DNA from 2 places in the Geobacillus sp. PK12 genome. Region 2 is predicted to be linked to the other one. Evidence: predicted binding sites of a transcription regulator. Region 2 holds the regulator's gene; the other holds the start of a gene.
The links. Region 2 encodes NrdR, which represses ribonucleotide reductase genes. Its sites were predicted from a motif close to AACACNATATATNGTGTT; they were not measured.

Region 1: a site for NrdR is predicted at 8,993-9,010, ahead of ETR37_RS06810 (vitamin B12-dependent ribonucleotide reductase). Genes of this name have one in related genera too.

What each region holds. Positions count from the first base shown of each region.
Region 1 covers NZ_SDKL01000013.1:122,006-137,158, forward strand. Annotated here, with positions in the region: gene ETR37_RS06775 (DEAD/DEAH box helicase) at 1-1,426, opposite strand, end outside; glycine riboswitch at 1,646-1,734, shown strand; gene gcvT (glycine cleavage system aminomethyltransferase GcvT) at 1,922-3,016, shown strand; gene gcvPA (aminomethyl-transferring glycine dehydrogenase subunit GcvPA) at 3,052-4,398, shown strand; gene gcvPB (aminomethyl-transferring glycine dehydrogenase subunit GcvPB) at 4,391-5,863, shown strand; gene ETR37_RS06795 (ROK family transcriptional regulator) at 6,177-7,364, shown strand; gene ETR37_RS06800 (rhodanese-like domain-containing protein) at 7,421-7,795, opposite strand; gene ETR37_RS06805 (lipoate--protein ligase family protein) at 8,005-8,841, shown strand; gene ETR37_RS06810 (vitamin B12-dependent ribonucleotide reductase) at 9,096-11,669, shown strand; gene ETR37_RS06815 (glycoside hydrolase family 18 protein) at 11,799-13,211, shown strand; gene ETR37_RS06820 (hypothetical protein) at 13,251-13,670, opposite strand; gene ETR37_RS06825 (DUF2332 domain-containing protein) at 13,885-14,919, shown strand; gene splB (spore photoproduct lyase) at 15,025-15,153, shown strand, end outside.
Region 2 covers NZ_SDKL01000020.1:141,002-156,154, reverse strand. Annotated here, with positions in the region: gene ytxC (putative sporulation protein YtxC) at 1-464, opposite strand, end outside; gene dnaI (primosomal protein DnaI) at 813-1,754, opposite strand; gene ETR37_RS09000 (replication initiation and membrane attachment family protein) at 1,766-3,151, opposite strand; gene nrdR (transcriptional regulator NrdR) at 3,257-3,718, opposite strand; gene ETR37_RS08990 (aminotransferase class IV) at 3,786-4,184, opposite strand; gene speD (adenosylmethionine decarboxylase) at 4,308-4,682, opposite strand; gene ETR37_RS08980 (glyceraldehyde-3-phosphate dehydrogenase) at 4,997-6,025, opposite strand; gene coaE (dephospho-CoA kinase) at 6,142-6,747, opposite strand; gene mutM (DNA-formamidopyrimidine glycosylase) at 6,775-7,599, opposite strand; gene polA (DNA polymerase I) at 7,930-10,566, opposite strand; gene pnpS (two-component system histidine kinase PnpS) at 10,720-12,468, opposite strand; gene ETR37_RS08955 (response regulator transcription factor) at 12,461-13,168, opposite strand; gene ETR37_RS08950 (MaoC/PaaZ C-terminal domain-containing protein) at 13,377-13,844, opposite strand; gene mdh (malate dehydrogenase) at 13,929-14,867, opposite strand; gene icd (NADP-dependent isocitrate dehydrogenase) at 14,894-15,153, opposite strand, start outside.

The DNA.
Region 1 (15,153 bases), on a different contig from region 2:
CGACCGTCTGTTTGACAGCGAAGTTATAAATGTAGACGTCATCCGTCTGCCCGAGCCGGTGGACGCGGCCGATTCGCTGCTCAAGGCGCATCGGGTTCCACGGCAAGTCGTAGTTGATGACATAGCGGCAAAACTGCAAGTTGATGCCCTCGCCGCCCGCCTCGGTGGCGATGAACACTTGGGCGTGGTGTTTAAACAGTTCCTGCATCCAGTCTTTTTTGCCGCGCCGGAAGCCGCCGCGAAACGGAACGGACGAGATGCCGTGCTGCTTTAAAAACCATTGCAAGTAAAGCTGCGTCGCCCGGTATTCCGTGAAAATAATGACTTTGTCATGAATGGAACGGATGAGCTCGAGCGCTTTTTCAGCCTTTGAATTCGTCTTGACGGCGTTGATTTTTTCCAATACGCGTTCAAGCGGCTCTGGAACCGCTCCGCTGCATTTATCGATCATGTTTTTGATCGTGAGAAACAGCGCCTCGCGGCTGCTGCACGCCTCGCGAAGAAGCGTGATGAGCGAAAACGAGCCGGCGAACGATTCGCGGCGGAGCGCCTTGACCGCTTCATACAGTTCCCGTTCCTCATTCGTAAACTCGATCAGCACCGGTTCAACGTGGCGCTTCGCCCATTCGATCGGCGTATCGGCGCGGCGGTTGCGGATCATCACTTTGTTGACGAGCGCTTTTAAATGGTCGTTCGTCTGTACGGCCCGCGTTTTTCCGTACGTTTTGGCAAACTGTTCCGAGCTGCCTAAATGGCCGGGTTTCAACAGCGAGACGAGGTTGAAAATTTCTTCGATCCGGTTTTGGATCGGCGTCGCTGTCAGGAGCAAACAAAACTTCTTTTTTAAATTTTGCACAAACTCGTAGTTTTTCGTTTTGTTATTTTTCAGTTTGTGCGCCTCGTCGATGATGATCATGTCGTACGACTGCCCGTAGATGATGTCACGGTGCGGCGGTTTTTTCGCCGTGTCGATCGAGGAAACGACGATATCGCACTGCTCCCAGACGTAGCTCTTTTTCTGCTGGACGGCCGGGATGAAAAATTTTTCGTTCAACTCTCTCACCCATTGCGAAACAAGGGAGGCGGGAACGAGAATCAGCGCTTTTTTCACAAGGCCGCGAATCATATATTCTTTTAAGACGAGCCCGGCCTCGATCGTTTTTCCAAGCCCGACTTCATCCGCCAAAATGGCTTTGCCGTTCATCTCCTCGACGACGCGGCGCGCCACTTCAAGCTGGTGCGGAAGGATCGTCAAGTGGGGCAGGTGTTTGGGCGCCTGCAAGCCATGAAATTCTGGGACGCTTAAATGATGGGCGGCCTCAAGCGCCAGTTCGTACATTTCCCAGCTCGCCCACGGACCGTCTTTTTCGACGCGTGCCAAAAATTCCTCCTTCCATGTTTCATCCATTTCAAGGTCAATGTTCATGGCGATCCCCTTCCCTTGTTGCGAATGTTTATATAGATTGCATGTGGTATGTTGGATAAAACAAGAACATTATTATGACTAATTGCCATGAAAGTTCGATTATTTCCTATTGCCCTTTGACTGTGATTGATGGTAGTATAAATTTAGAACATTCTCATGACTCGTTGATCAGGGTGTTTGTTAGTATGCCCGATATGGAAACAATTTATTGATGGGCGGATGACGGCAAGGGGAGAGACTACGGAATGTAGCGCCGAAGGAGCAAGCGGAAACGCGAATCTCTCAGGCAAAAAGACTCTTGCTTGACGCAGCTCTGGAGAGCGCCTGCGTTCACGCAGGCCACCCAAGAGGAAACCGATCGGCCCCATGGACCGCGAACGGACGCGCCAAACGGGCCGGCGGGAAACTTTCAGGTGCCAGGACAGAGCCCCCTTACTTGTTGATAGGGGGAAGTCTGTCCTTTTTTGTGTGACGTGGATCAAAGGAGGGAATCAGATGCTAAAGCGCACGCCCCTATTCTCGGTGTACGCCCGTTACGGCGCCAAAACGATTGAATTTGGCGGCTGGGAAATGCCGGTGCAGTTTTCCAGCATAAAGGAAGAACATGAGGCTGTAAGAACGCGCGCCGGGCTGTTTGACGTCTCCCATATGGGGGAAATTGTCGTCCGCGGCCGTGGGAGCCTCGCGTTTTTGCAAAAGCTCATGACCAATGACGTCGCCAAACTGCGGCCCGGCCGGGCGCAATATACGCTCATGTGCTATGAGGACGGCGGCACAGTCGATGATTTGCTCATCTATCAAAAAGGAGAGAATGACTACTTGCTGGTCGTCAACGCGGCGAATACGGAAAAAGACTTCGCTTGGCTAAGCGGGCATGTTGAGGGCGACGTCGAGCTTCAAGATGTATCGTCCGAAACGGCTCAGCTTGCCTTGCAAGGGCCGGCAGCGGAGCGCGTCTTGCAGCGATTGACGGATTTTGATTTGGCGGCGCTGCGCCCGTTTTCATTCGCTGACGGCGTCGAAGTCTCGGGCGTGAAGGCGCTCGTTTCGCGCACCGGCTATACGGGGGAAGACGGGTTTGAGCTATATTGTAAAGCGGAAGACGCCGCCGCGCTATGGGAGGCGATCCTAGCGGCCGGAGCTCGTGACAGCGTTCTCCCATGCGGACTGGGGGCGCGCGATACGCTCCGCTTTGAAGCATGCCTGCCGCTTTACGGTCAAGAGCTGTCCGACTCGATTTCACCAGTTGAAGCCGGGCTTGGTTTTGCCGTCAAAACGGAAAAAGAGCCGCCGTTTATCGGTCAAGCTGTATTGAAACGGCAAAAAGAGGAAGGGCCGCCGCGCCGGCTCGTCGGCATTGAAATGATCGACAGAGGCATTCCGCGCCACGGATACCTTGTATTTGCCGACGGCGAAGAGGTCGGGTTCGTCACGACCGGCACGCAGTCGCCGACGCTGAAGAAAAACATCGGCTTGGCCTTGGTGAAAGCGGATGTGGCTGCCATCGGCCGGGAGGTGGAGGTGGACATCCGCGGCAAGCGGCTGAAAGCGAACATCGTGCCGATTCCGTTTTACAGGCGGGCCAAGTGACGATTCCAAAGCGACAAGGAAAGGGGAAAAACGCAGTGCTCCATCGTTATTTGCCGATGACGGAAGAAGACAAACAGGAGATGCTGAAGACGATCGGCGTTGCCTCGATTGACGACTTGTTTGCCGATATTCCAGAACAAGTCCGCTTCCGCGGCGAGCTGAAGGTGAAACCGGCCAAATCCGAGCCGGAGCTGTGGAAAGAGCTTGCGGCCTTAGCGGAAAAAAACGCCAGCGTAAAACAATACGTTTCCTTTTTAGGAGCCGGGGTGTACGACCATTATATTCCGGCTGTCGTCGACCATGTCCTGTCGCGCTCTGAATTTTATACGGCCTATACGCCGTATCAACCGGAAATTTCCCAAGGCGAGCTGCAGGCGATTTTTGAGTTTCAAACGATGGTGTGCGAGTTGACCGGCATGGATGTCGCCAACTCGTCGATGTACGACGGCGGCACGGCGCTTGCCGAAGCGGTGCTTCTTAGCGCCGCGCATACGAAGCGGAAGAAAGTGCTCATCTCGACCGCCGTTCATCCGCAATATCGGGAAGTCGTGCGCACGTACGCCAAAGGACAGAAGCTCGAAGTGAAAGAAATTCCGTATGACGGCGGCATCACCGATCTTAAGGCGCTTGAAGCGGAAATGGGGGATGATGTGGCGTGCGTTGTCGTCCAATACCCGAACTTTTTTGGTCAAATCGAGCCGCTGAAAGCGATCGCGCCGCTTGCGCATGAAAAGAAAAGTTTGTTTGTCGTCGCCAGCAACCCATTGGCGCTTGGTGTGTTGACTCCACCCGGAGCGTTTGGCGCCGACATTGTGGTCGGCGACATGCAGCCATTTGGCATCCCGACGCAATTTGGCGGCCCGCATTGCGGCTATTTCGCTGTCAAAGCGCCGCTCATGCGCAAAATTCCAGGCCGTCTTGTCGGGCAGACGACCGATGAGGACGGGCGCCGCGGGTTTGTCTTGACGCTTCAAGCGCGCGAACAGCACATCCGCCGCGATAAGGCGACATCCAACATTTGCTCCAATCAAGCGTTAAACGCCTTGGCCGCTTCCGTTGCGCTGTCGGCGCTTGGCAAGCGGGGCGTGAAAGAAATGGCGGCGATGAATATTCAAAAAGCGCATTATGCGAAGGTGGAACTTGAAAAGCGCGGACTGTCGTCGCCGTTTGCCGGTCCGTTTTTCAACGAGTTTGTCATCCGGCTTGGACGGCCGGTTTCTGATGTGAACGATCGCCTGCTCGAAAAAGGAATCATCGGCGGCTATGACCTTGGGGCTGACTATCCGGAGCTTGCCGGTCATATGCTTGTTGCTGTCACCGAACTGCGGACAAAAGAAGAAATCGATCGGTTTGTCAATGAATTGGGGGATGGCCATGCGTAACGATCAACCGCTTATTTTCGAACGAAGCAAGCCGGGGCGCATCGCCTACAGCCTGCCAGCGCTTGACGTGCCGGCTGTCGATGTCAGCGAGCTCGTGCCGGCCGATTATCTTCGCACTGAAGAGCCGGAGCTCCCGGAAGTGTCGGAGCTTGACTTAATGCGCCATTATACGGCGCTCTCGAAACGAAACCACGGCGTCGATTCCGGGTTTTACCCGCTCGGGTCGTGCACGATGAAATACAATCCGAAAATCAATGAAAACGTCGCCCGCCTCGCCGGGTTTGCCCACATTCATCCGCTTCAGCCAGAGAAAACGGTGCAAGGGGCGCTTGAGTTGATGTACGACTTGCAAGAGCATTTAAAAGAAATCACAGGCATGGATGCGGTCACCTTGCAACCGGCGGCCGGCGCCCACGGCGAATGGACCGGGCTGATGATGATCCGTGCTTACCATGAAGCAAACGGCGACTTCAACCGGACGAAAGTGATCGTCCCGGATTCAGCGCACGGCACGAACCCGGCGTCGGCAACGGTCGCGGGTTTTGAGACGGTGACGGTCAAATCGACCGCCGATGGACTTGTCGATTTAGAGGACTTAAAGCGCGTCGTCGGTCCGGATACAGCGGCGCTTATGCTCACGAATCCGAACACACTCGGGCTGTTTGAAGAGCATATTGTCGAAATGGCCGAAATCGTCCACAAAGCCGGCGGCAAGCTGTATTATGACGGCGCGAATTTAAACGCGATTCTTGGCAAGGCGCGCCCGGGGGACATGGGCTTTGACGTTGTTCATTTGAACTTGCATAAAACGTTCACCGGCCCGCATGGCGGCGGAGGCCCAGGCTCGGGCCCGGTCGGGGTGAAAGCCGACCTCGTTCCGTTTTTGCCGAAGCCGGTCATCGAAAAAGGGGAAAACGGTTATTACCTTGATGATGACCGTCCGCAATCGATCGGCCGCGTCAAGCCGTTTTACGGCAATTTCGGCATCAATGTTCGGGCGTACACGTACATCCGCTCGATGGGGCCGGACGGCTTAAAAGCGGTGAGCGAATATGCGGTGTTAAACGCCAACTATATGATGCGTCGGCTTGCTGAGTATTACGATTTGCCGTATGACCGCCATTGCAAGCACGAGTTCGTTCTCTCTGGCCGCCGGCAAAAGAAACTCGGTGTCAGAACGCTCGACATCGCCAAGCGACTGCTTGATTTCGGGTTTCATCCGCCGACGATTTACTTCCCGCTCATCGTTGAAGAATGCATGATGATCGAGCCGACGGAGACGGAGTCGAAAGAGACGCTCGACGCGTTTATTGACGCCATGATCCAAATCGCCAAAGAGGCGGAGGAAAATCCGGAAATCGTTCAAGAAGCGCCGCATACGACCGTTGTGAAGCGACTTGATGAAACGACCGCGGCGCGCAAGCCGATTTTGCGCTATCAAAAACCAAAACATAGCGACAACTGATGTTTGAGCATTGATGAGCGCTCGCTCCCTAACGGAGCGGGCCGTTTCTTTGTACGACGGATGAGTCATTGACAGAAATGTTGAATTAGTTTATTATATAAACTAAGATCAAGAAAGAAAAAGCATGTGTCCATATGGAGAAGTTAGCCTTAACAGTCGGTGCACGGGCGCCCGACGGCTTGGGCGAAAAAGCTGATGGTCAAGAGTCGAACACGGCAGGAATCGACGGATGCAGCAACCGCCATAATAGCGAGGCGCCCCTGCCCTTTCGCAAGACACATTCGATCAATCAAATGAAAAGGATGACAGAGACGTGCGGACAGGAAACATTTCTCTTGTAAAAAAAATGAATAAACAGCTCGTCTTAAAATTGATTCGCGACCAGCATCCGATTTCGCGCGCCGATATCGCCAAGACAACCGGATTGAACAAGGCCACTGTCTCCGCGCTTGTTGACGAACTGATCGCCGAGCATTTCGTCCATGAAAGCGGAATCGGCGAGTCAACCGGCGGGCGCCGGCCGCTCATGCTTCGCTTCAACGCCGACGCCGGCTCGCTTATCGGCGTTGAGCTGGGGGTGAACTATTTGTATGCCGTGTTGACCAATTTAAACGCGGACATTCTTTGGGAGCAACGGCGTTCGTTCCGCCCGTCTGAAGGGCAGGAGGCGATCATCGGCGAAATGATGGAGCTCATCGAGGCGGCCATCCGCCGGGCGCCGGCGACGCCGTACGGCGTGATGGGAATCGGCATCGGCGTGCCGGGCGTCGTCCATACCGAAAGCGGGACCGTTGTGTTTGCTCCGAACTTGCGCTGGGACGATGTCGCCTTGGCGGCTGTTTTGCGGCAACGGTGGCCTGAGCGTCCTGTCATTGTCGAGAATGAGGCGAAACTGGCGGCGCTTGGAGAAAAGTGGTTCGGCGCCGGCAACGAGTTCGCCCACTTTGTTTACATCAGCGCCGGAATCGGCATTGGCGCCGGCGTCGTTCTTCACCATCAGCTCTATCGGGGTGTCAGCGGCCTAGCTGGTGAAATCGGCCATCATACGATCGATGTCAACGGCATTCGCTGCAGCTGCGGCAACATCGGCTGCTGGGAAATGTATGCGTCGGAAAAATACATTGAACGCCGTTTGGCTGAAGAAGGGCGTTCCGAATGGCTCGATGAACGCTTTTCCATCGCTGCGATGGCGTTGGCAGCAGAAAGCGATGAACAGTTGGCGCGCATTTTGGAGGAAACGGGGCGCTATCTCGGCGTTGGATTGTTGCAGGTGATTTATGCGTACAATCCAGAAGCAGTCATCATCGGCGGTCCGATTGCCCAAGCGGGCGAGTATGTGATCGGTCCGGCGCGCCAAGAAGTGAGAAAGCGAATTCTCGTCAAAAAAGAAAGCGAGCCGTCCATCATCTCCTCCAAGCTGAAAGAGAAAAGCTGCGCCATCGGCGCGGCTGCTTCGGTGCTTGAGGCGGTCGTCCTGCCGCCGGAATTTGCGGCGGTCTAGCGCATGCGAAAAGAGGCGCCTGCCTGTTTGGGCAGAGCGCCTTTTTGGTTAACGGGCTACGCTTTTTTCTTCACTTTCCCGGTCCATGTTTTAAATCCGCCTTTTAAATGGTACAAGTCGCGGTATCCTTTTCGGTAGAGCATTTGCGCGGCTCGCCCGCTGCGCAGTCCGTTTTGGCAGTACAAATAGATCGGCTGGTCTTTGCGCAATTCTTTCATGCGCATGCGAAGCTGCGTGAGCGGGATGTTGCGAGCCCCTAAAATATGTCCAGCCGCAAACTCATCCGGTTCGCGGACGTCGACGAGTTGCGCTTTTCGATAACCGGCGCGGAACTCTTCCTCTGTCAATGCTTTGACAATTCTCTTCTGCCAGAAGTACGTAATGACGGAATACACGATGATTGCGCCGAGAATAATGAGCAATGCTTCCACCCGTCATGCCTCCTTTCGCTTCGTCTGCTATTTCCTATTATATAAAGTCGCCGCCGGGAAGCAAAGAGGTTTTCGTGATGCCATTTTTCTTTCCTTCACCGGCGTTGTTTGCTAAACTAATAAAGGCGGCCAAAAGCGTCCCGCCCCTTGGCGGTGGTCGACAAGCCGCCGCAGCGTTTAGAGTATGGAACAATAGAGAAGGTGGAACGATGGCAAAAGAAGTATGGCGCTTTATCGATTCCGGCTATTGCCCGCCGGCGTTCAATATGGCGCTCGATGAGGCGCTTCTCGATTGGCACAGCGAAGGCAAAATTCCGCCGACGATCCGCTTTTATGGCTGGAATCCGCCGACGTTGTCGATTGGTTATTTTCAAAAAGTGGAGAAAGAAATTGATTTAGAGGCGGTCAAACGGCACGGCCTCGGCTTTGTCCGTCGGCCGACCGGCGGGCGCGGCGTCCTGCACGATAAAGAATTGACATACAGCGTGATCGTCTCCGAGTCGCACCCGGCGATGCCGAAGACGGTGACGGAAGCATACCGCGTCATTTCCCAAGGCATTTTAGAGGGATTTCGTTATCTTGGATTGGATGCGTATTTTGCCGTGCCGAGGACAGAAGAAGAGAAAGCCGATTTGCGCAGCCCGCGTTCGGCTGTTTGTTTTGACGCGCCGTCATGGTACGAACTTGTCGTTGAGGGGCGGAAAATCGCCGGCAGCGCGCAAACGCGGCAAAAAGGCGTCATTTTGCAGCATGGTTCGATTTTGCTCGATTTGGACGAAGACTTGCTGTTCAGCTTGTTTAAATATCCAAACGAGCGGGTGAAAGAGCGTCTGCAGCGCGATTTTAAAAAGAAGGCGGTCGCGATCAATGAGTTGACGAGCCGCACGGTGACGATCGAGGAAGCGAAAGAGGCGTTTTACAAAGGATTTGAAAAAGGATTGAACATCGTATTGGAACCGTACACGCTCACCGCCGAAGAGCGGGCGTACGTCGAAGAGCTGGCGCGGACGAAATACGAAAGCGACGAATGGAACTTCAAGCGCTGAGCAGCGACGCGGTAAATCGTTCGTTTTCCGGCAAAAACAGCGGCACTCCCCCGTTTTTCTCCGCTTTTCGCCGTGTTTTGTTTTTTTTTGCTTGACAAAATGAAATCATTTGTTCTCTTTAACAATATATAGTATGATTTTCATAAAAAATCATACTATATATTGTTTTTTTCTGTTTGATATGGTAAGGTAGAGAAGACAGGACAACTTTGCCAAAAACATGAGAGATTATATAAAAGAGGAGAGATAGGAGAATGACGGTGGCGTCATCCGAAAAAATGAAGATCAATATTGACAAGCTGAACGAGGATATCCGCCTATTTCCGCAAGTGCATCCGATTACGCCGGATATGCACATCACCCATAAAGGCGTATCCCGTTTGGTCATGCTTGACCGGTATTCATTCAAAGATACGGAGAAGCTGACGCTCACACCGGGCGACTTCGTCGTGTTGACGATCAAGGAGGATCCGAAATTCCCGGCACGAGGGCTCGGGTTTATCGTCGACATCGATTGGGAGGCGAAAAAGGCGCGCGTGTTGATTGAAGACGAATACCGGCACGTGCTCGAAGGGGAAGAGGCGGAGACCGGCATTGTGGTTCGGTCGCTCGACATTATTGATAAGCCGCTCGAGATTTTCTATGAGCAAATCGCCAAGCGCAATGCGACCGGGCTGGCGGCGGTGGAAAAGACGGAAGAAAAGCGGAAAGAGTGGTTCGAAAAGTTTTATCAAGAGCTCGCAAGCTTGAATTTTGTTCCGGCCGGCCGCGTGTTGTACGGGGCGGGTTCGGGCAAGGAAGTGACGTATTTCAACTGCTATGTGATGCCGTTTGTGAAAGACTCGCGCGAAGGAATTTCCGAACATCGGAAGCAGGTGATGGAAATCATGAGCCGCGGCGGCGGCGTTGGGACGAACGGCTCGACATTGCGGCCGCGCCATACGCTTGCGCGCGGGGTGAACGGCAAATCGTCCGGGTCGGTCTCGTGGCTTGACGATATTGCGAAGCTGACCCACCTTGTCGAGCAAGGTGGCTCCCGCCGCGGCGCCCAAATGATTATGCTTGCCGACTGGCACCCGGACATTATCGAATTCATCGTCTCGAAAATGCAAAACCCGCGCATTTTGCGCTACCTGCTCGAAAATATGGAAGACGAAGGCATCAAAAAAGCAGCGCGCGACAAACTGAAATTTACGCCGCTCACCGAGCGGGAGCGGGCGATGTACGAAGCGATCGTCCGATACAAGAACGCGCCTGACTACGGCGGTTTCACCGAAGACATCATCAAAGACGCCGAAGAAAAACTGCGCACCGGCGGTACATATACGGTGCACAACCCAGACTTTTTGACCGGTGCGAACATTTCCGTCTGCTTGACGAAAGAGTTCATGGAAGCGGTCGAAAAGGACGAAGAATACGCGCTCCGCTTCCCGGACGTGGAAACCTATTCCGAAGAGGAAATGCGCATTTACAACGAAAAATGGCATGAAGTCGGCGATGTACGCGAATGGGAGAAAATGGGCTATCGCGTCCGCGTCTACCGGAAAATCCGTGCCCGCGAACTGTGGAAGCTGATCAACATTTGCGCGACGTATTCGGCCGAGCCGGGCATTTTCTTCATCGACAACGCCAACGAAATGACGAACGCCCGCGCGTACGGGCAAAAAGTCGTTGCGACCAACCCGTGCGGGGAACAACCGTTGGCACCGTATTCGGTGTGCAATCTGGCCGCCATTAACTTGGCGAACATGGTCGACAAAGAACGGAAGGTCGTGGACTACGAAAAACTGAAACGCACGGTCGAAATCGGGGTGCGGATGCAAGACAACGTCATTGACGCCACGCCGTACTTCCTTGAGGAAAACAAAAAACAAGCGCTCGGCGAGCGCCGCATCGGCCTTGGCGTCATGGGGCTTGCAGACTTGCTCATTTACTGCGAAAAAGCGTACGGCTCTGAGGAAGGAAACCAGCTTGTCGATGAGCTGTTCCGCACGATCGCCACGACCGCATACCGGGCATCGATCGAGCTGGCGAAAGAAAAAGGCAGCTTCCCGTTTCTTGTCGGCGAAACGGAGGAAGAGACGCGCAAGCTGCGTGAAGCGTTCATCAACACCGGCTACATGAAACGGATGCCGGAAGATATTCGTCAAGATATTTTGAAATACGGCATCCGCAACTCGCACTTGCTGACGGTGGCGCCGACAGGATCGACGGGAACGATGGTCGGCGTCTCAACCGGGCTTGAGCCGTACTTCTCGTTCTCGTACTACCGGAGCGGGCGCTTGGGCAAATTTATCGAAGTGAAAGCGGACATCGTCCAAGAATATTTGGACAAACACCCGGAAGCCGACCCGAACCACTTGCCGCCTTGGTTTGTGACGGCGATGGACTTGCCGCCGGAAGCGCACGCCGATGTGCAGTGCATCATTCAACGTTGGGTCGACTCGAGCTTGTCGAAAACGGTCAACGCGCCGAAGGGCTACACCGTCGAGCAAGTGCAAAAAGTGTACGAGCGTTTATGGCGTTGCGGTGCGAAAGGCGGAACCGTCTATGTCGACGGCAGCCGCGATGCACAAGTGTTGACGTTAAAGGCTGAGGAGAATCGGATTGAAGAGCAACTTGAACTGCTTCCAGAGGAGCTCGAGGAAAAAGAGACGAAACGCCCCGTCGTGCTCGTTGATACGATTCAAGATGTGCGCGCCACCGATGTGACAATCGGTTCCGAAATCGGCAATATTTGCCCGATTTGCCGCGAAGGGACGATCGAAGAGATCGGCGGCTGCAACACGTGCACCAACTGCGGCGCGCAGCTGAAGTGCGGCCTGTAATGGCGATACGAATGGGTTTGAATGGATGAAACGCTGGTTTCCGTAGAGGAACCGGCGTTTTTTTTTTTTTACATAAAAGGCAAAAGCCAAAATATAGTGGTAAAAGGAGGGAACGAAAGGGGGAGCGTCATGATTGTTCATGTCGTAAAGCGCGGGGAGACGCTTTGGCAGTTGGCTCAGCGTTACGGCGTTCCACTCGAGCGGATTGTCGCCGCCAATGAACTGAGCGACCCGAACCGGCTAGCCGTTGGCCAAGCGCTCGTCATCCCGGTTCCATATCGTTACCATACGGTCCGCACAGGGGAAACGTTATGGCAAATTGCGCGCCAGTATGGAGTGGCGGTCGAAGCGATTATACAGGCGAACCGGATCACGAATCCGTCGCTCCTTTATCCAGGGACAACGTTGTTCATCCCAGCGCGCATCCATACGGTGCGAAGCGGGGAGACGCTGGCGCAAATCGCTTCGTTCTACGGAGTGACGGTTCAGCAGCTGATCGAAGTAAACGATATTACCGATCCGAACCGGATCGTCCCCGGACAGCGGCTCATCATCCCGCCGGCGAAGCCGCTCATCGAGGTGAACGCATTTACGGTGGACCAAGGGGAGAAAGGAGCGGAGCAAGTGCGCGAAGTCGGCCGCCATTTGACCTATGCCGCGCCATTCGCCTACACGATCCGCGCCGATGGCGGGCTCAATCCGATCAATGATACAGCATTCATTCAGGCGGCTTATGCCGCCCGTGTCGTGCCGATGATGACGATCACGAACTTTACGTACCAAGACCCGGGCTCGAGGCTGGCGCAGACGATTCTGGCCGACGTTGCGCTGCAAACGCGATTGCTTGACAACGTCATTCAAGTGATGCGAGCAAAAGGGTACCGCGCGTTGAATGTCGATTTTGAAAATGTCTATCCGTCCGACCGCAAGCGGTATAACGAGTTTTTGCAGCGGGCGGCCAACCGGCTTCACGCCGAAGGGTATGTTTTATCGACGTCGCTGGCGCCCAAAATAAGCGCTGAACAAAAAGGGCTGCTGTACGAAGCGCACGACTACCCAGCCCACGGACGCATCGCTGATTTTGTTGTCCTTATGACCTATGAGTGGGGCTACCGATTTGGGCCGCCGCAAGCCATTTCGCCGGTGAATCAAATTCGGCGCGTGCTCGATTATGCGGTGACCGCCATTCCGCGTAGCAAAATCATGATGGGGTTTCAAATTTATGCCCGCGACTGGGTGCTGCCGCACGTGCAAGGGCAAGAGGCGGAAACGTTCAGTCCGAAAGAGGCGCTAGAGCGCGCCATTCGCTACGGGGCGTCCATCCAATACGATGCGGCGGCCGCCTCGCCGTTTTACCGGTACACGGACGAGCAAGGCCGCCAGCACGAAGTATGGTTTGAAGACGCCCGCAGCGCGTTGGCGAAATTTGAATTGGTGAAAGAATACGGATTGCGCGGAATCAGCTACTGGGTGCTCGGGTATCCGTATCCGGAAAACTGGGTGCTGTTAGAAGACAATTTCCGCATTCGCAAGCGGGGATAAGCGGTTCGAGCGTATGCGCCGGTCATCGGGCATGCGCTTTTACTTTGTTTCTTGGAGTTCGAGCCGCTTTTTTAGCTGATAAATTTCCAGATCGTGCTGGCCGATCTTATGGTTTAAATATTCAATCGCAATGTTCGCGTTGCGCCAATCATGTGACAATATCTCGAACATGCGCCGATGGTCGGCCAGCTCGTCCTCGATTTTTTTGAAATGGCTGCGCGTCTCGATAATGAAATGGTCCAACTTTTCCTCGAGGCGTTGTTGCTGTTCTTCGAGGCGTTGTTGCTGTTCTTCGAGGCGCTGTTGTCGTTCTTCGAGGCGTTGTTGTCGTTCTTCGAGGCGTTGTTGTCGTTCTTCGAGGCGTTGCTGTCCGGCTTCTAGGCGGTCGAGGCGTTCATGAATCGGCTGCAACTCCTCTTTCAGCACCGAGCGAAGCAATTCGACAAGCTCGTGAGACATTCTGCATCCCTCCTTTCAGTTTAGTTTTATTGTATCATTGCGTTCATGAGCTGTCATGGCAAATCGCAAAGGTGTGCGAATGTTTTGCAGGGCAATCTGTATGTTGGAACGAATATAGTAAGCGAAAGGATCGAGTTTCTAGTTGATGGAATTCAATGGCATGAAGAGAGCGAAGAATGTTGTGAAAAGTCGAAGAATAAGGGAGATGATCAAGTTGAATTTCACATGGGTCGCTGAACGGTTTCGACGTTTTGCTGTTCATGAATGCCGTGGTTCTAGCCCGTTGTATGAACAGCTTTCTCTCCATATTGCCAGAGATGAGAAGCTTCTCTATCTTGCTTCGCATGCCCGCAGCGGTCAACCGATTCCCAACTTGTTGTTCGGAGCGGTGCATGATTTGTTGCTAAAAGGGTATGAACATGGGTTGCGCGAATTTTACGGAAGTATTGTTAAGGAGCCGCGGGCACCGGAAGCTGCTTTTCCTTATTTTCGCGATTTTTGTCTTCGTTACTGGGAGGATATAAAGAACATTTTGGTTCACCGGCTCGTGCAAACCAATGAAGTCCGGCGTTGTGCATATTTATACCCCGTGTTTTGTTGCATTTATGAACAAGTGAAAAAGCCTTTGTCACTCATTGAAATTGGCACAAGCGCCGGTCTGCAATTGGCTTGGGATCAGTACCGGTACGATTATGGCTGGGGGCGTCCGTACGGAAATCTGGATTCTGATGTCCTTATTGCATCAAACATTCGTGGCGACCAACGGCCATTATTGTTGCCGGAAAGCCCGCCGGTCGCTGAACGGATCGGTATCGATTTGCATGTGATTGACTTGAAAAAAGAGGATGATCGACGATGGATGAAGGCGCTCATTTGGCCCGAACATAAAGACCGGCGCCAATTGTTTGAAAAGGCAGCCCGATGTCTGGAACAAACGCCGATTCGTCTGATCGAGGGAGACGGGGTTGAACTTCTCTCTGATCTTGTTGCACAAGTTCCGTCCGATACCGTTGTTTGCATCTTCCACACGCATGTCGCGAACCAAATGTCAGATGAGGCAAAGCGTGGATTGCTTGAGCAGCTTCGTGAAATCGGCCGCCAACGGGATTTGTTCCATGTGTATAACAATATGTGGGATCCGAAACTGCATCTGGATCGCATGATCAATGGCCGAGAATGCCGGCAAATCGTTGCCGAAACCGACGGCCATGCCCGCTGGTTTCGTTGGGAGGCGGATGGATGTGGATGAGGAGGCGACAAGGAAACGAAAAAAGAATTCCAAATAAAGTAAGATAACGACTCCCCCGTTCTCGTCCATACTAAACTGTAAAGATGGACGAAATGGGGGAAAACGATGAAACCGTTTGTGCCAAAACTTGTGTATTTCGAACCGGAGGCGTTGTCGTACCCGCTCGGAAAGGAATTGTACGAGAAATTTACACAAATGGGAATCGAGATTCGCGAGACGACATCGCACAACCAA
Region 2 (15,153 bases):
TAATGTTGGAGGCGCTCCATATACGGCTTTAACCGGAACGTAACGAACGAAGAAAACGAAAATGACAAGCCGTCGCGCAAAAAGGAGGCAAAAGCGTCGCGCAACATCACGGTGCGCGAGGCGGCAAACGCCGCGCTTTTCCGGTAATCGCGCCGCTCGCCGTCCAAAAATGAATGAGCGAGGGCCAAAATTTGCTGCTGTTCTTCGACGTCGCGGAAATAAAAAACATTGGCAATGATGGATAGCAGCAGCCGGTCTTCCATCACCTCCTGCATAAACGCCGTCATCGCTGGGATGATATGCTCCTCAAGCACACGCTTCTCCTCGCCCTGTATGTAAACCGCCACGGTTTTGTTCCCGTCATAAGCGGCATGAAACAGCGGACCGTCATCCGGTTGCCGGTGATCTAGCAGCCCAACCAATTTTTCCGCCTCGCTTGCCTCGTCAAAATGGATTTCGATCACCCGCTGTCCCCCCTTTAGCCCGAAAGGCATGCTTGGTTTATATATATGGGGACAACGGGCTGTTTAGACTAAAAAACCACAAAGCTTAGCGGCGTTCATTGTTCGAGGAGAGGGTGCCCCAAAAGGATCGGGACACCCTTTCTTATTACCGTATACAGGCATAAAACAATTAAATTAAGAAACAATATGTTGTGTTTTGTTTAAGGGAAATTACCCTTTTGGGTCAGCCCCAGTCGGCAAACGAACCGCTTGCCGACTACGGCAGAAAAGCTAGAAACAGAACCTGCTCAACTAGTTTTTATGGGTTAATCAACATGCCTGTGCAAACGGCAACGTTTCAAATCGCCTTTATATATTTTGCTCGCGGCGGTTCGGTCCAGTGATTTCAATCGGATAGGCCAAATAGCGGATTCGCTCCATAATGCGCGCCGCCTTCACCTTCTCTTCTTCGCCGCGCTGCGAATACGTCAAATGATGGGCGAGCTGCTGCATATCAAAGTTCGACGTGAAAAACGTCGGCAAGTTTTCAAACATCCGGTATTGCAAGATCGGGCCAAACACATCATCGCGCACCCAGCTTGACATCGCCTCCGCCCCAAGATCATCGAGCATCAGCACCGGCACTTTTTTGATATAATCAAGCTTTTCGTTCATCGTCTGGTCTTGAAGCGAATGTTTCATCTCACGAAACAGCTCGGGCACGTAGACGATCAGCGACGAAACGTTTCGCTTCGCCAGCTCGTTGGCGATCGCGGCGAGCAAATACGTTTTGCCCACCCCAAACGATCCGTGCAAATACAAGCCTTTCATTTTTTTCCCTGGCTCGTATTCCGCCACAAACCGCTCGGCAAATCGGATCGCTTTGATCCGCCCATCGTCATTGAGATCGACGTCAGAGAGCGAAGCACGCAAGATTTCGCGCGGCATGAACATGCTTTGAATGAGCGACTCTTGCCGTTTTCGCTCGTCATGCTGCACTTTTTTTGGGCAGCGGTCGTACTCAACGTCGATCCTTCCACCGTTGACCACCAAATTTGGATGGTACCCCGGCAGCATGTTGTTGCATCGCTCAAGGCCCGGACATTGGCGGCAATTCCCGTGCTGCTCGATGAACTCATACAGCTTCATCAAGCTGCGGTCAACCGCATCGGCCGACAATTGCCGTTCGTGCGCCCGCAAAAACGGCTGCACGTCCGGATGCTCCAAAATGTAGCGTTTCATTTGTTCGTAGCGTTGTTTAAACCGTTGATTGCCAAGCAACCGCTGCAACAGGTGGTTTACTCGTTCCATGGCTTTTCCCTCTATGATTCATCACGGTATTTTTTCAGCCGTTCCTCAAGCTCTTTGCGCGCCTGTTCGACGTCAAAATCATCATCATCCGGCTGGCTGTAATCCATGTTCAGCCAGTCCGGGACGATTTCCGTGCGCACGACTTTGCGCACCGTCCGCGTCCCTTTTTCCTTTTCGTTCGCCCAGTTTTGGTATGTTTTCGCCTCTTCTTTCGCCAGCTCCATGGCTTCCTTCACGGTTTTCACCTTTTTGCGCGCCCAATGGCTGGCGATTTTTTCTACATATTTTTTCGACAGCTTCATATTCGTCCGGAGCATGACATAATAAATGAGCACGTTGACAACCCCGGGGAGCAGCTGTTGCTTAAACATCACATCTTCGATCAGCTGCAAATCAGCAAGCGACGGCTCAGCGCCGCCTGAAATCTCTTTCAGCAGCTGGCGCGGGGAAATTGTTTCCAGCTGTTTCATTAGTTGCTCCTCTTTTGTGCGCGGTTCGATGTTTTCCATCGTCCGGTAGGCGAGCGGCTGCACTCGTTCGACGAGGCGCGGCTCGACACCGCCATGTTCGAGCTCATACCATTCGCGCGCCGCCCGGCGCAACGCGTCAATATCGATATGATAGGCCGGATCGATGACGCCAAGGACCAGTTTTTGCATCTCAAGCGGCGGAATGCCGTATAAAAACGCCAGCTTTTTAATCGCTTCCTTCACTTTCGCTGTCACCGCTCGGCGCGGCACAAGCTGCTTGGACAGGCCGGCAAAAAACAGCTCAAAGTCGAATACATCATCATCAAGCACATACGACGCCTCATCCCGCCTGATGTGATCCTTCCCTTCAAGCAGCTCGGGCCCGGCTTCTTCGCTGAGGCCGGCGACGATTTGTTCAGCGGGCACGGCCGAAAACACGTCGGAAAACGACCGCGTCACCTGGGTGAATTTCGTTTCATCAATGGACGGACGGGCAAAAAAGTTGCTCAGCTGGATAAACAAGTGGCGGCCGACTTGCCGGTGCAAAAAAACGCTCAACATCTCGTCGCGGAAAAACTGGTCTGGCGCCAACGGCGGGCGCAGCTCATAAAGAAACAGCTTCGGTTCATCCGCCTCTTTAGCGTGGACGTATGTGTCGAGCAGCCCGATTCCTTCGAGTTTCAACCGTTCGCTGTAAATGTCCGGCAGTCCGCACTGCATGAGCGCCATAAGCCGATGATGGGTCGCTTCCTGGCCGTCAAGCAGCTCAAGCTCCCCCCAAAGCGTCATATAAAGCGCCAACGCCCGGCAGCCGATGAGCGGCTGGTAAAGCAGCGTCAGCACTTTACGGTCCACCTCTTGCAACACCCCACGGCTTTGCACGGTATAACGGTCGACAGCAATCAGCTCTTTCCAATGGTGTTGCATCGCTCCGACCTTCCATTTCGCCGTATTCGTTTCAAACCGGCTCTCCCCTTTCCTGCCGAAAAGACGTTGAAAAAAAGGGCTTGCCGCCTAACGCCAAAGCCCTTTTTACCGTTGCCCTTTTTTGATCAGCTCTTTCAGTTCTTCAATGAACACATTAATATCTTTAAACTGCCGATAGACGGAAGCGAAGCGGACATAGGCGACCTCATCGATGTGTGACAGGCGCTCCATCACCATTTCGCCGATCGTTTCGCTTTTCACTTCCGAGACGCCTTGATTGCGCAGTTCGCGCTCAATTTCCTGCGTCACTTTTTCAAGCTCCTCGAGCGCCACCGGCCGCTTCTCGCACGCTTTGATCAAGCCGCGCAAAATTTTCTCCCGGCTAAATTCTTCGCGCGTCCCCTCTTTTTTCACAACAATCAGCGGCGGCTCCTCGATCCGCTCAAACGTCGTAAACCGATAATGGCACTGTTCGCACTCCCGCCGGCGGCGGATCGAACGACCCTCTTCAACCGGGCGCGAGTCAAGCACGCGCGTGCCTTGATGATGGCATGAAGGACATCGCATAACATCCACTCCGTTGATCTTCTTATTTTCTATCATACCGGAATGGACGAAAGCAGACAAGATATAGTTAGCTGTTCAGTCCGGAACCGATATAGGGCAGGCGGGCGTCGAGCTTCCGATACAAATCGAGAATGACCGCCCGGCTATGCCCAAAATCAAACGGCAATAGCTTCGTCTCCGTCGTCGCGGAAAAGTCGACCGCCGTTTCAAACGGCCGCACGGAAATGACGGTAGCGACGATAAACAACTTTTTGCCGCGCCTTGTTTGTGCACAAATTTCGCCGCGCTCTTCGGAAACAGAAACGAGCTCGGCGCCAGGCAGCGACGAGAGCAGCTCCTTGACCGCATCGATCACAGCGCGGTTCGTCGCTTTGTAATAATGGCTTCTTAGCTCTTCATCTTCATGATTTTCCCGCGTTTCACAATGGTTTGTGAAGGCGTATTTGAGTGTTTTCCACATGCTCATTGCCACGTCTCCCTAGTCATTCTTTTTCTTCCATCATACCATGATTTTCGCCGCTGTTGTACCGCCGAGGGCGCAAAAAAAGGAGCGTTTCGCTTACGCTCCTTTCGGTTTATCATGATCCAATTACAGCGCCTGCGCCTTTTTCACTTCGATTGGGCGCATGCCGCGCGGAAGTTCAATCGTTTCCCGCGTTTGCGCACCCAGCATTTCGGCAATGTAATCGGCGGCAATCGTCGGGTCTAAATGGCCGCATGTATACACATCAATGCTCGCATAGCCGTGTTCGGGAAACGTGTGAATCGTCAAATGCGATTCCGAAATAATGACGACCCCGCTTACGCCTTGCGGAGCGAATTTATGGAACGCCACTTCGCGAATCTCCGCTCCCGACTTTAACGCGGCGTCAACGAACGTTTTTTCAATAAAATCAATATCATTCAGTTTGTCAAAGTCGCATCCCCAAAGTTCCGAGATAACGTGACGACCCATCGTGTCCATGAAAAGAATCCCCCTTTAACCAATTTTCTCAAACAAATAAAAAAACAGAAGGTGAGTTGCAAAATGGCATGTATAACTACCACGGGGGAAAGTTAGTCCTAAGAGGTCCTAACCCTTTAAGTAGTCACATTACCCTTGCCGTTAAGAAGTTCACGAGACATAGTATACTTTGTTTAGGGGGTTTTTGCAACAGGCTTTTTTAATTTTTTTGCATAAAAAAGAGAAAAAGCGCCCACGCCCGCACCGTGGCCCGATCCGTTTGTGCGGATCGCAAAAGCCATAGCGCAGGCGGCGCGCTTCACATCGAACCGCTGTTACGCATTGACGCTGAGACGCTCATTCATTTTGGCCGCGACAAGATGGGCTAAATCAACGACGCGGCACGAATAGCCCCATTCATTGTCATACCAAGCGAGCACTTTCACTTTTCGCCCTTCCATCACCATCGTCGACAGGCCGTCGATAATCGCAGAATGCGGATTCGTATTGAAATCGATCGAGACAAGCGGCTCCATCGTGAAATCCAAGATGCCTTTCAATGGGCCGTCGGCAGCGCGGATCAGCGCCTCGTTCACCTCATCAACCGTCACATCGCGCTTCAAGTCGACGACCAAGTCGACGAGCGAGACGTTCGGCGTCGGGACGCGGAGCGCCATGCCATGAAGCTTCCCTTTTAAATGCGGCAGCACTAGGCCAAGCGCTTTCGCCGCTCCCGTTGTCGTCGGGATGATCGACTGCGCGCATGAGCGGGCGCGGCGCAAATCTTTATGCGGGTTGTCGATGTTTTTTTGGTCGTTCGTATACGCGTGAACTGTCGTCATCAGGCCGTTTTCAATCCCAAACGCTTCATCGAGCACTTTGACGACCGGAGCCAAACAGTTTGTCGTACACGAGGCGTTCGAAATGATGAAATGGCGGTCGATGTCAAGCATATGCTCGTTGACGCCAACAACGATCGTCACATCTTCATTTTTGCCCGGGGCGGTTAAAATGACGCGCTTCGCCCCTGCCTCAAGGTGAAGGCTCGCCTTTTCGCGGTCGTTGAATTTTCCGGTCGCTTCAATCACAATATCGATATCAAGCTCTTTCCACGGCAGCTGTTTCGGGTCGCGCGAGTTTAACAGCCTCACTTTTTTGCCGTTGACGAGCAGGCCGTCTTCCAAGGCGATGACCTCACCGTCAAATTTACCGTGGTTTGAGTCATATTTCACTAAATGGGCTAACGTTTCCGGCGGATAGCTGGCGTTCACCGCCACAATGTCGAGGTCAGAGGAATTGATGGCGCGCCGGAACACCATCCGTCCGATTCGTCCGAAACCGTTAATCGCCACTTTCGCCTTCATTCACTTTGTTCTCCTCTCATATATGTTATACTATTTTCTTATATTTGTATAAATAGTATATCATATTTTTAGGAAATGTGGAGAACAAAATGACTGAAAGCGAACAAAAAAGACGCCTATTTTTCCAAGGCGTCCCATTGTTTCAAAATAGCCAACAGCTGACGGCGTGTCTCTTCCCTCGTTCCGTTATTGTTGATGACCGCGTCGGCCCGCTTCATTTTTTCCGCCAGCGGCCATTGAGCGCGAATGCGGGCGCGCGCTTCTTCCTCAGTGAACCCGTTCCGCTCCATCAGCCGGCGAAGCTGGATGTCATCGTCAACATACACGACAAGTACTTTATCGACCCAGGATGTCAATCCGCTTTCAAATAAAAGCGGAATGTCCAATACGACCGTTTTCGCCCCGGAACGGACGAGCGCTTCTTTCTCCGCGAGCATTTTCTGACGCACCGCCGGGTGAACGATGGCGTTTAGCTTTTTCCGTTCTTCTTCGTCGTTGAACACGATCGCCCCGAGTTTCGCCCGATCGATCTCTCCATTTGTCTGCAAAATGCCCGGACCGAAGGCGGCGACAATCTGACGGTAGGCGTCTTCCCCCGGTCGGACGACGGCGCGCGCCGCTTCGTCAGCATCAATGACCGGAAGGCCGAGCTCGCGCATCATCGCGCTCACCGTGCTTTTGCCGCTGGCGATCCCGCCGGTCAATCCGATCGTCAACGTCATGGAACTCCTCTCCTTTTTACGCGCCGCCTAGCGCTGGCAGCGCGGGCAATAATGCGTGCCGCGGCCGGCGACGACCGTTTTTTCAATCGGCGTGCCGCATCGTTTGCATGGCTCTCCTTTGCGTCCGTAGACGAACAAGCTATGCTGAAACGCACCCGCTTCCCCTTGCGTGTTCACGTACGTGCGCACCGTGCTTCCCCCTTTCATGACCGCCTCGCCGATCGTCGCCACCATTTCCTCATGCAGGCGCTCGATCTCTTTGCTGGAGAGCGAGGCAGCCGGCCGGCCGGGAAGAATGCCGGCGCGAAACAGCGATTCGTCGACATAAATATTGCCAAACCCAGCCACGACCGTCTGATCAAGGAGCAACGCTTTGACCGACCGTTTCGTTTTCACCGCCCGCTCCGCCAATACAGCTGGGGAAAACGCCGGGGAAAGCGGCTCCGGCCCAAGCTCAGCAAGCGGCGGCCGGCGGTCAGCTTCTTCTTTGGCATAAACGTGCATCGTTCCGAACTTGCGCACGTCGCGGTAACGGAGTTCGCTGCCGTCCGTGAAGCAAAACACGACGTGCGTATGCGGTTCGAGCGGCTCGAGGGCAGAAGCAACGGCGTAGCGCCCTTCCATGCGCAAATGGGAAATGAGTGCATCGCGGTCGAGCAGGAATTTCAAAAACTTCCCTCTCCGTTCCAAACCACGCACCGTCTGTCCGATCATTCTTGCCGCAAACTCCTCGGGGTCTCGCGGATGGCGGATGATGTTCGGCCAAAAGATGCGCACATCCTCAATCGTTTTTCCGACAATAAGCGGCAAAAGCGTACGACGGATCGTTTCCACCTCCGGCAATTCCGGCATGGCGATCCCCCCTTTCCTCCGTTTTCCTGCATCGTTCCCGCCGACGCTTTCGCATTGACGCCGGTTCATCCGCCGAGAGAAAGATTCTCCATGGGGCGGCAGCTGTTTCGCTCCCATTCATCGAGTTGCAGCCGAGAATCGTCGCACCGAAAGATTCTGCCTAGAAGGCCGGTGAGAAACGCTGATTTTCGCAAAATCGGCCATGTTGGTTGAGAAGGACGACTCGATGCTCCAAGGCTTCTCAACTGGAGAAGAGTCGTTGTGAAACTGCTTTTTCATTCCATCACAGGCCTTCTTAAGGGTGCCGGCGATCCACACCAAGACTCCTTTTTATTTCGCGTCATACCATGTCGAGCCGTAATGGTAATCGACTTTGAGCGGCACGCGAAGTGTGACCGCTTGCTCCATCACTTCCGGAACGAGCCGGCACAGCCGCTCCATCTCTTCTTTCGGCGCCTCCAAAATGAGCTCGTCATGCACCTGCAGCAAAAGGCGCGCTTGCAGCCGCTCTTCCTTCAGTCTGGCGTTCAGATCGATCATCGCCTTTTTAATAATGTCAGCGGCGCTCCCTTGAATCGGCGTGTTCATCGCCATCCGTTCAGCAAAGCTGCGGACGTTGAAGTTGCGGCTCGTGATATCCGGCAAATAGCGGCGCCGATGCAGCAGCGTCGTCACATACCCTTTCTGTTTTGCTTCTTGCACAATGTTTTCCATATACCGCTTCACGCCAGGGAAGCTTTCGAAGTAGCGCTCGATGAATTCAGCCGCCTCTTTGCGCGAAATATTTAAGTTTTGCGCCAAGCCGTAATCACTGATCCCGTAAACGATCCCAAAGTTGACCGCCTTCGCCTGACGGCGCATGTTGGGCGTCACTTCGTCCTCGCTCACTTGGAAAATGTCCATCGCTGTTTTCGTATGGATATCCAAATCGCGGCGGAACGCTTCCATTAAATTGTCATCTTCCGCAATATGGGCGAGGACGCGCAACTCAATTTGTGAGTAGTCGGCGGCGAAAATGAGCCAATCAGACTCCGACGGCACGAACGCTTGGCGGATTTTCCGTCCTTCCTCAAGCCGAATCGGAATGTTTTGCAAGTTCGGCTCCGTCGAGCTGAGCCGTCCGGTTTGCGTCAACGCCTGATTGAAAATCGTATGCACCTTCTTTGTATCGGGTCGCACGACTTTCAGCAATCCTTCAATATACGTCGACTGCAACTTGCCAAGCTGGCGGTAATGCAAAATGTTTTCCACGATCTCGTGATAAGGCGCAAGTTTTTCAAGCACATCCGCCGAAGTGGAGTAGCCGGTTTTCGTTTTTTTCAAGACGGGCAGCTGCAGTTTTTCAAATAAAATGACGCCGAGCTGTTTCGGTGAATTGATGTTGAATTCTTGGCCGGCGAGCTCATAAATGCGCTGCTCGACCGTGCCGAGCTGCTCGGCGAGCTCTTTGCCCATCTGTTCGAGCCGCTTCGTATCCACTTTCACTCCGGCAAATTCCATTTCCGCCAAAATCGAAGACAACGGCTGCTCGAGCTCGACGAGCAACCGATCTTGTTCGTTGCGGCGCAGCTCATCCAAAAACGGCCGTTCGAGCTCCCAAATCGCCGCCGCCTTGCGGACGAGATGCTCGGCGAGCACTGGCTCATCCGGCACGGCCCGCTTCGCCCCTTTGCCATACACCGCTTCATCCGGGCGCACCGCTTCGTATTGCTTCATTTTGGCTGCGGCAGCTACATCATCAACACCTTGCGCCGGATCAAGCAAATAGGCGGCCAGCAATAAATCAAAGGAAACGCCGCATAGCTCAATTCCTTTCCATTTCAAGGCGACTGCCGCGCGCTTTGAGTCAAACATGCTTTTTTTCTTCGTTTCATCACCAAGCCAGGCGACAAACTGCGGATCGGCAAGCGCCGTCTCCGGGCGCAGGAAAAACCGTCCATGTTCGTTGACCACAGCGATGCCGACGATCGGCGCATCATGATAATTTTCCTCGACCACTTCAACGACAAGCGCCGCCTTGTCGGCAAGCATCTCCTCCGTCACGCGGTCAGCAAGCGTAAATGCCATCTTGGCAAGCGGTTTTTCCTCTTCTGATGACGGCGATTCCATTTTCTCTAAAAACGATTGAAACCCAAGCTCTTTAAATAAAGCGACCACTTTCTCCCGGTCTTCCCCTTGATAGACGATGTCATCAAGCGAGAGCTCGACCGGGGCGTCGCGGCGAATGGCGGCGAGCTTTTTGCTTAACAGCGCCATCTCCCGGTGTTGGCGCAGCGTTTCTTTCAACTTTTCGCCTTTGATCTCGTCAATGGAGGCAAGCACGTTTTCGACCGTGCCGAATTGCCTGAGCAGCTTGACCGCCGTCTTTTCCCCGATGCCCGGCACTCCGGGGATGTTGTCCGATTTGTCGCCCATCAATCCTTTCAAATCAACGATTTGTTCCGGAGTTAAGCCGTATTTTTCGCGGACCGTCTCCGGCGTGTATGGTTCGATATCGGTAATCCCTTTTTTCGTAATGTCCACCGTCACATGGGGGGAGGCGAGCTGGGTCAGATCGCGGTCGCCGGAAATGACTTTCACCTCAAACCCTTCCTGCTCAGCGCGGGCGGCAAGCGTTCCGATAATATCGTCCGCTTCGTAGTTCTCGAGTTCATAGGCGGGGATGCGATATGCCCTCAGCAGCTCGCGCAACAGCGGAAACTGCTCCGACAGCTCCGGTGGCGTCTGCTGGCGCCCACCTTTATACTCTTGAAACGCTTCATGCCGGAACGTCGTTTTCCCGGCGTCAAACGCGACAAGCATATGAGTTGGCTCTTCTTCCGCCAAAATTTTATTCAACATCATCGTAAACCCGTAGACGGCGTTCGTATGGATGCCTTTGTCGTTATGCAAAAGCGGCAAGGCAAAAAAGGCGCGGTACGCCACGCTGCTGCCGTCGATTAAAACAAGCTTTTTTTTCAATCTCATCCCTCCTCGGATGCTTCCTTGTCCTATTGTACCATGCCTGCGGCTTGCCTTGAACGCTCTCCCACCATGATGGGAGGCGCCGATTCATCCCCTGCTTACGCTCACGCTGAAAAATGGGAGGCTTCTCAGTTGGAGATGATCAAAAGAAGCCGGCTACCGTCCCGGCTTTGGAAAATGGATCGTGAACACGGTGCCGCGCCCCACTTTGCTCGCTACGGTAATATATCCATGGTGAGCCTCAACCAAATGTTTCACAATCGAAAGGCCCAACCCCGTTCCGCCGGAATCGCGGCTGCGCGCCTTGTCGACGCGGTAAAAACGCTCAAAAATGCGCGGGATTTCCTTTTCCTCAATGCCGATTCCGGTGTCTTTCACATGGATCAGCACTTCTTTCTCCGTCTCTTCCGCCTCGACAGCGACCCGTCCGTGCTCCGGCGTATACGTGATGGCGTTGGCGAGCAAGTTCAGCAAAATTTGCTTCATCCGATTTCTGTCACCGCGGATGACAAGCCCGGATGGCGATTCGATATGCAAATCAATTTGTTTTTCCGCCGCTTTTTGGCGAAACACAGCAGCCGCTTCGGCGATGACTTGAGCGATATCCACGTCTTCGAGTTGCAGCTGAAATTCGTGCTGCTCGATTTTCGACAAGTCCAACAGTTCCTCAACGAGCGTTTGCAGCCGTTCGCTTTCTTTTAAGATGATGGTCAAAAAATGTTCGAGCGCCGCTTCATCCTTCATGGCGCCATCCAATAGCGTTTCGGCGAATCCTTTGATGGACGTCACCGGCGTTTTCAATTCGTGCGAAACGTTGGCGACAAAGTCTTTGCGGATTTGCTCAAGACGCTTCAGCTCCGTAATGTCGTGAAACACGACGACAATCCCTTTCCATTCGGCGTTCGTGCCAATGATGGGAGCCCCGTATACATCGAAATGTTTCCGCTCGATGCCAATCGTCAGCCGCATATGCCGGCGCATCGTCGTTTCGGTGATGAAAATATCATCGATAAACCGGACGATGTCGCCATGCGGCAGCACATCGGCGTACGGACGGTGCAAACAATCCGACGGATCGAGATGAAACTGAGTCTGGAACGCCCGATTGATGAGAGAAATATGTCCGCGGTGGTCAATAAACAACAGGCCGCTGCCGACGTTTTCAATGAGCGTGTGAAGCCGATCGGTCTGAATTTCCCGCGCCCTGCTCATCTCCTGCAAATGGCGGGCCAGCCGGTTGATCGAGCGCACAAGCATCCCGGCCTCGTTATATTCACCATCGGGCACACGGGCGGCGTAATTGCCTTTTTCCAGCTCAAACGCCACTTTCGTCGCTTCTTCAATCGGCTTCATATATTGATTGGCGATTTTCCAGACGAGGGCGATGATGACAACGAGCGCCATCCCGAGGCTGCTCGTGAGCACGCCCCAAATTTGCTCGTTTACTTTTTGGAGTGAGCTCGTCGGTGTGCTTAAAACGACGTACCCGCTCCGCTCACCGCGCTCGTACGGGACGATGTAGTAATAGACGTCGTTTGTTTTTTCAATCACGGAAAAACGGGGAAACTGCTTTTTGCGCAAAATCGCGCGGACGATGCGCTCATGGTCTTTGTCGCTGATCGCTGCGACGCGACCGCTGTCAAACCGCACCCGTTCTTCTTTATCGAGCACGGTGATGCGGGACGACAGCTCATTCCCCATTTCCTGCAAATCGGCGCGGATTTGCTCGAGCGGTTCATTTTCAAGCAAAATCGCAAGCGCTTGGGCCTCTTTTTCCATCCGTTTGTTCATCGTCTCGGCGTAAAAATCTTTCAGCAATTGCCCGAGCAAAAGCCCGAGGGCGATCAACACCGTGGCGATGAGCGTCACGAGCCAAAACAAAAGGCGGGTGCGGAAGCTATTCATGCCGCTTCGGTTCCTCCAATTTGTAGCCAAGGCCGCGCACCGTTTTAATGTACATCGGTTTTTTCGTATCGGTTTCGATCTTCTCGCGCAAGTGGCTGATATGGACGTCGACAATGCGTGTATCGCCGGCAAACTCGTAGTTCCACACGGCGCTGAGCAGCTGGTCGCGCGTCAACACCCGCCCTTTATGGCGAGCCAAATAAAGGAGCAACTCAAACTCTTTCGGCGTCAGCTCAAGCGGCTTGCCGCCGATCGTTGCTTCATAGCGTTCCGGAAAAATTTCCAGCTCGCCAACAACAAGCCGCTCGCTCGATTCAGCCGCCGGCTGAACGATCTCCGTGCGGCGCAAAATCGCCTTGACGCGGGCAATGACTTCGCGCGGGCTGAACGGCTTTGTCATATAGTCGTCGGCGCCAAGCTCAAGACCAAGCACTTTGTCAAATTCATCATCGCGAGCCGTCAACATTAAAATCGGCGTCATGATTTGCTGCTGGCGAAGCCGCTTGCACACATCAACGCCGTCAAGCTTCGGCAGCATCAAGTCCAAAATAATGAGCGCCGGCTGCTCGGACGCTACTTTCACGAGCGCCTCTTCGCCATCGTGAGCGGTCACGACGTGAAATCCGGCTTTCTCCAAATTGTACGACAACAGAGTCACAATCGGCTGTTCGTCATCGACAACTAAAATTTTTCGTCCCATGCCGCTCCTCCATCCCGTCCAATGGTTTCTGCCTTTATGATACCACAATTGACGCCATGATTCGGACAAAAAAAGAAAAAAGGGCGGTTTTCCTGCGGACAGGTTGCCCGCGGAAAACTGCCTCTCGCGTTTGGTTGGCTTCCTTTGGCGGAAAGCGGCATAAAACTCCCCCTTTGTTTCGAAGTGGGGGACTGCTTTCAACATGAGGTCAAAAGTTCTCGAGCACCCGCCCGTCTAGGCGCGGCAACGTATGCGGCGGGCAGACAGACAGCGTTCCGTCAAGCACCGTTTCCGCACCGCGCGTCGCCATGACGGACAACGTCACGCAATGGCCCGCCTCATCGACATCGGCGACTTCGAGCAAAAATTCGAGCGTTTCATAATGATAAACGGGGCGGAGAAAGCGAAGATCCTGCCGCGTAATGTAGCTGCCCGGGCCTGGCAAATATTTGGAGACCGCGGACGTGATCATCCCCGTCAACATGACCGGCGGCACGACCGGTTTTCCAAACGGCGTCTGTGAAGCATAATCATGCTGGATATAGAGCGGATTGGCATCATCCGTCAGCCCAAGATAAAGAAGCAAGTCTTTGTCTTCGATGGCGGCTTGGAACACGAGCTTTTCCCCCGCTTGAATTTCCCCGATCCGTCTCCCGAGCTTTCGTTTTTTCAACATGTTCCCACCCCTTCGTTGTCTAGAAAGCGCTTTCATTGACTGTGGGCAAAAATCCGGGGCAATGCCCGAATTTTTGCCTCGCCGCTATTCCAGCATGCGCATGACATTTTTAACGGATTCGACGGATTTGGCGAGCGCCGCTTTTTCCTCTTCGGTCAGCTCGAGCTCGATCACTTTCTCGATGCCGTTGCCGCCGAGGATCGTCGGCACGCCCAAATAAATGCCTTCATAGCCGTATTCGCCTTCAAGGTAGGCGATCGCCGGCAAAATGCGGCGCTGGTCTTTCAAAATCGCTTCGACCATTTCGACAAGCGAGGCGGCCGGTGCGTAGTAGGCGCTGCCGTTGCCGAGCAGGTTGACGATTTCACCGCCGCCTTTGCGCGTCCGCTCAACGATGGCGTCCAAACGATCTTTCGGAATGAGTTTTTCGAGCGGAATGCCGCCGGCGTACGAGTAGCGGACGAGCGGCACCATGTCATCGCCATGGCCGCCTAAAACAAACCCAGTGACATCTTTTACCGAAATGTTCAGCTCCTCGGCGACGAACGTGCGGAAGCGCGCCGTATCCAAGACGCCCGACTGGCCGATGACGCGGTTTTTCGGAAACCCGGACTCTTGAAACACCGTGTATGTCATGGCATCGACCGGGTTCGTCAAGACGATGATGTAGCAGTTCGGCGAGTATTTGACGACTTCCTTCGTCACTTGCTTCATAATTTTTTGGTTCGTCGTCACCAAATCGTCGCGGCTCATGCCCGGCTTGCGGGCGATGCCTGCTGTGATGACGACGATGTCGGAATCGGCTGTGTCAGCGTAATCCGATGTGCCGATGATATTCGCGTCAAAGCCGAGCACCGGGCTTGCCTCGAGCATATCGAGCGCCTTCCCTTTCGTTGGGTTCTCAAGCTGCGGAATATCGACCAACACGACGTCGCCGAGCTCTTTTTGCGCCAAAAGGAACGCCGTCGTCGCCCCCGTGAATCCGGCGCCGATCACCGAGATTTTTTTCCGTTTCATCGCCATCGTTTGCCATCCCTTTCCTTCAAAGGTTAGTCCATATTGCGGATGAGCGCATCAGCAAATTCGGAGCATTTCACTTCCGTCGCCCCTTCCATCAGGCGGGCGAAGTCATACGTGACGATTTTCGCAGCGATCGTTTTCTCCATCGCTTTGATGATCAATTTCGCTGCTTCGTTCCAACCAAGATGCTCAAACATCATGACGCCCGAGAGAATGACGGACGATGGGTTGACTTTGTCAAGCCCTGCGTATTTCGGCGCCGTGCCGTGCGTCGCTTCGAAAATCGCGT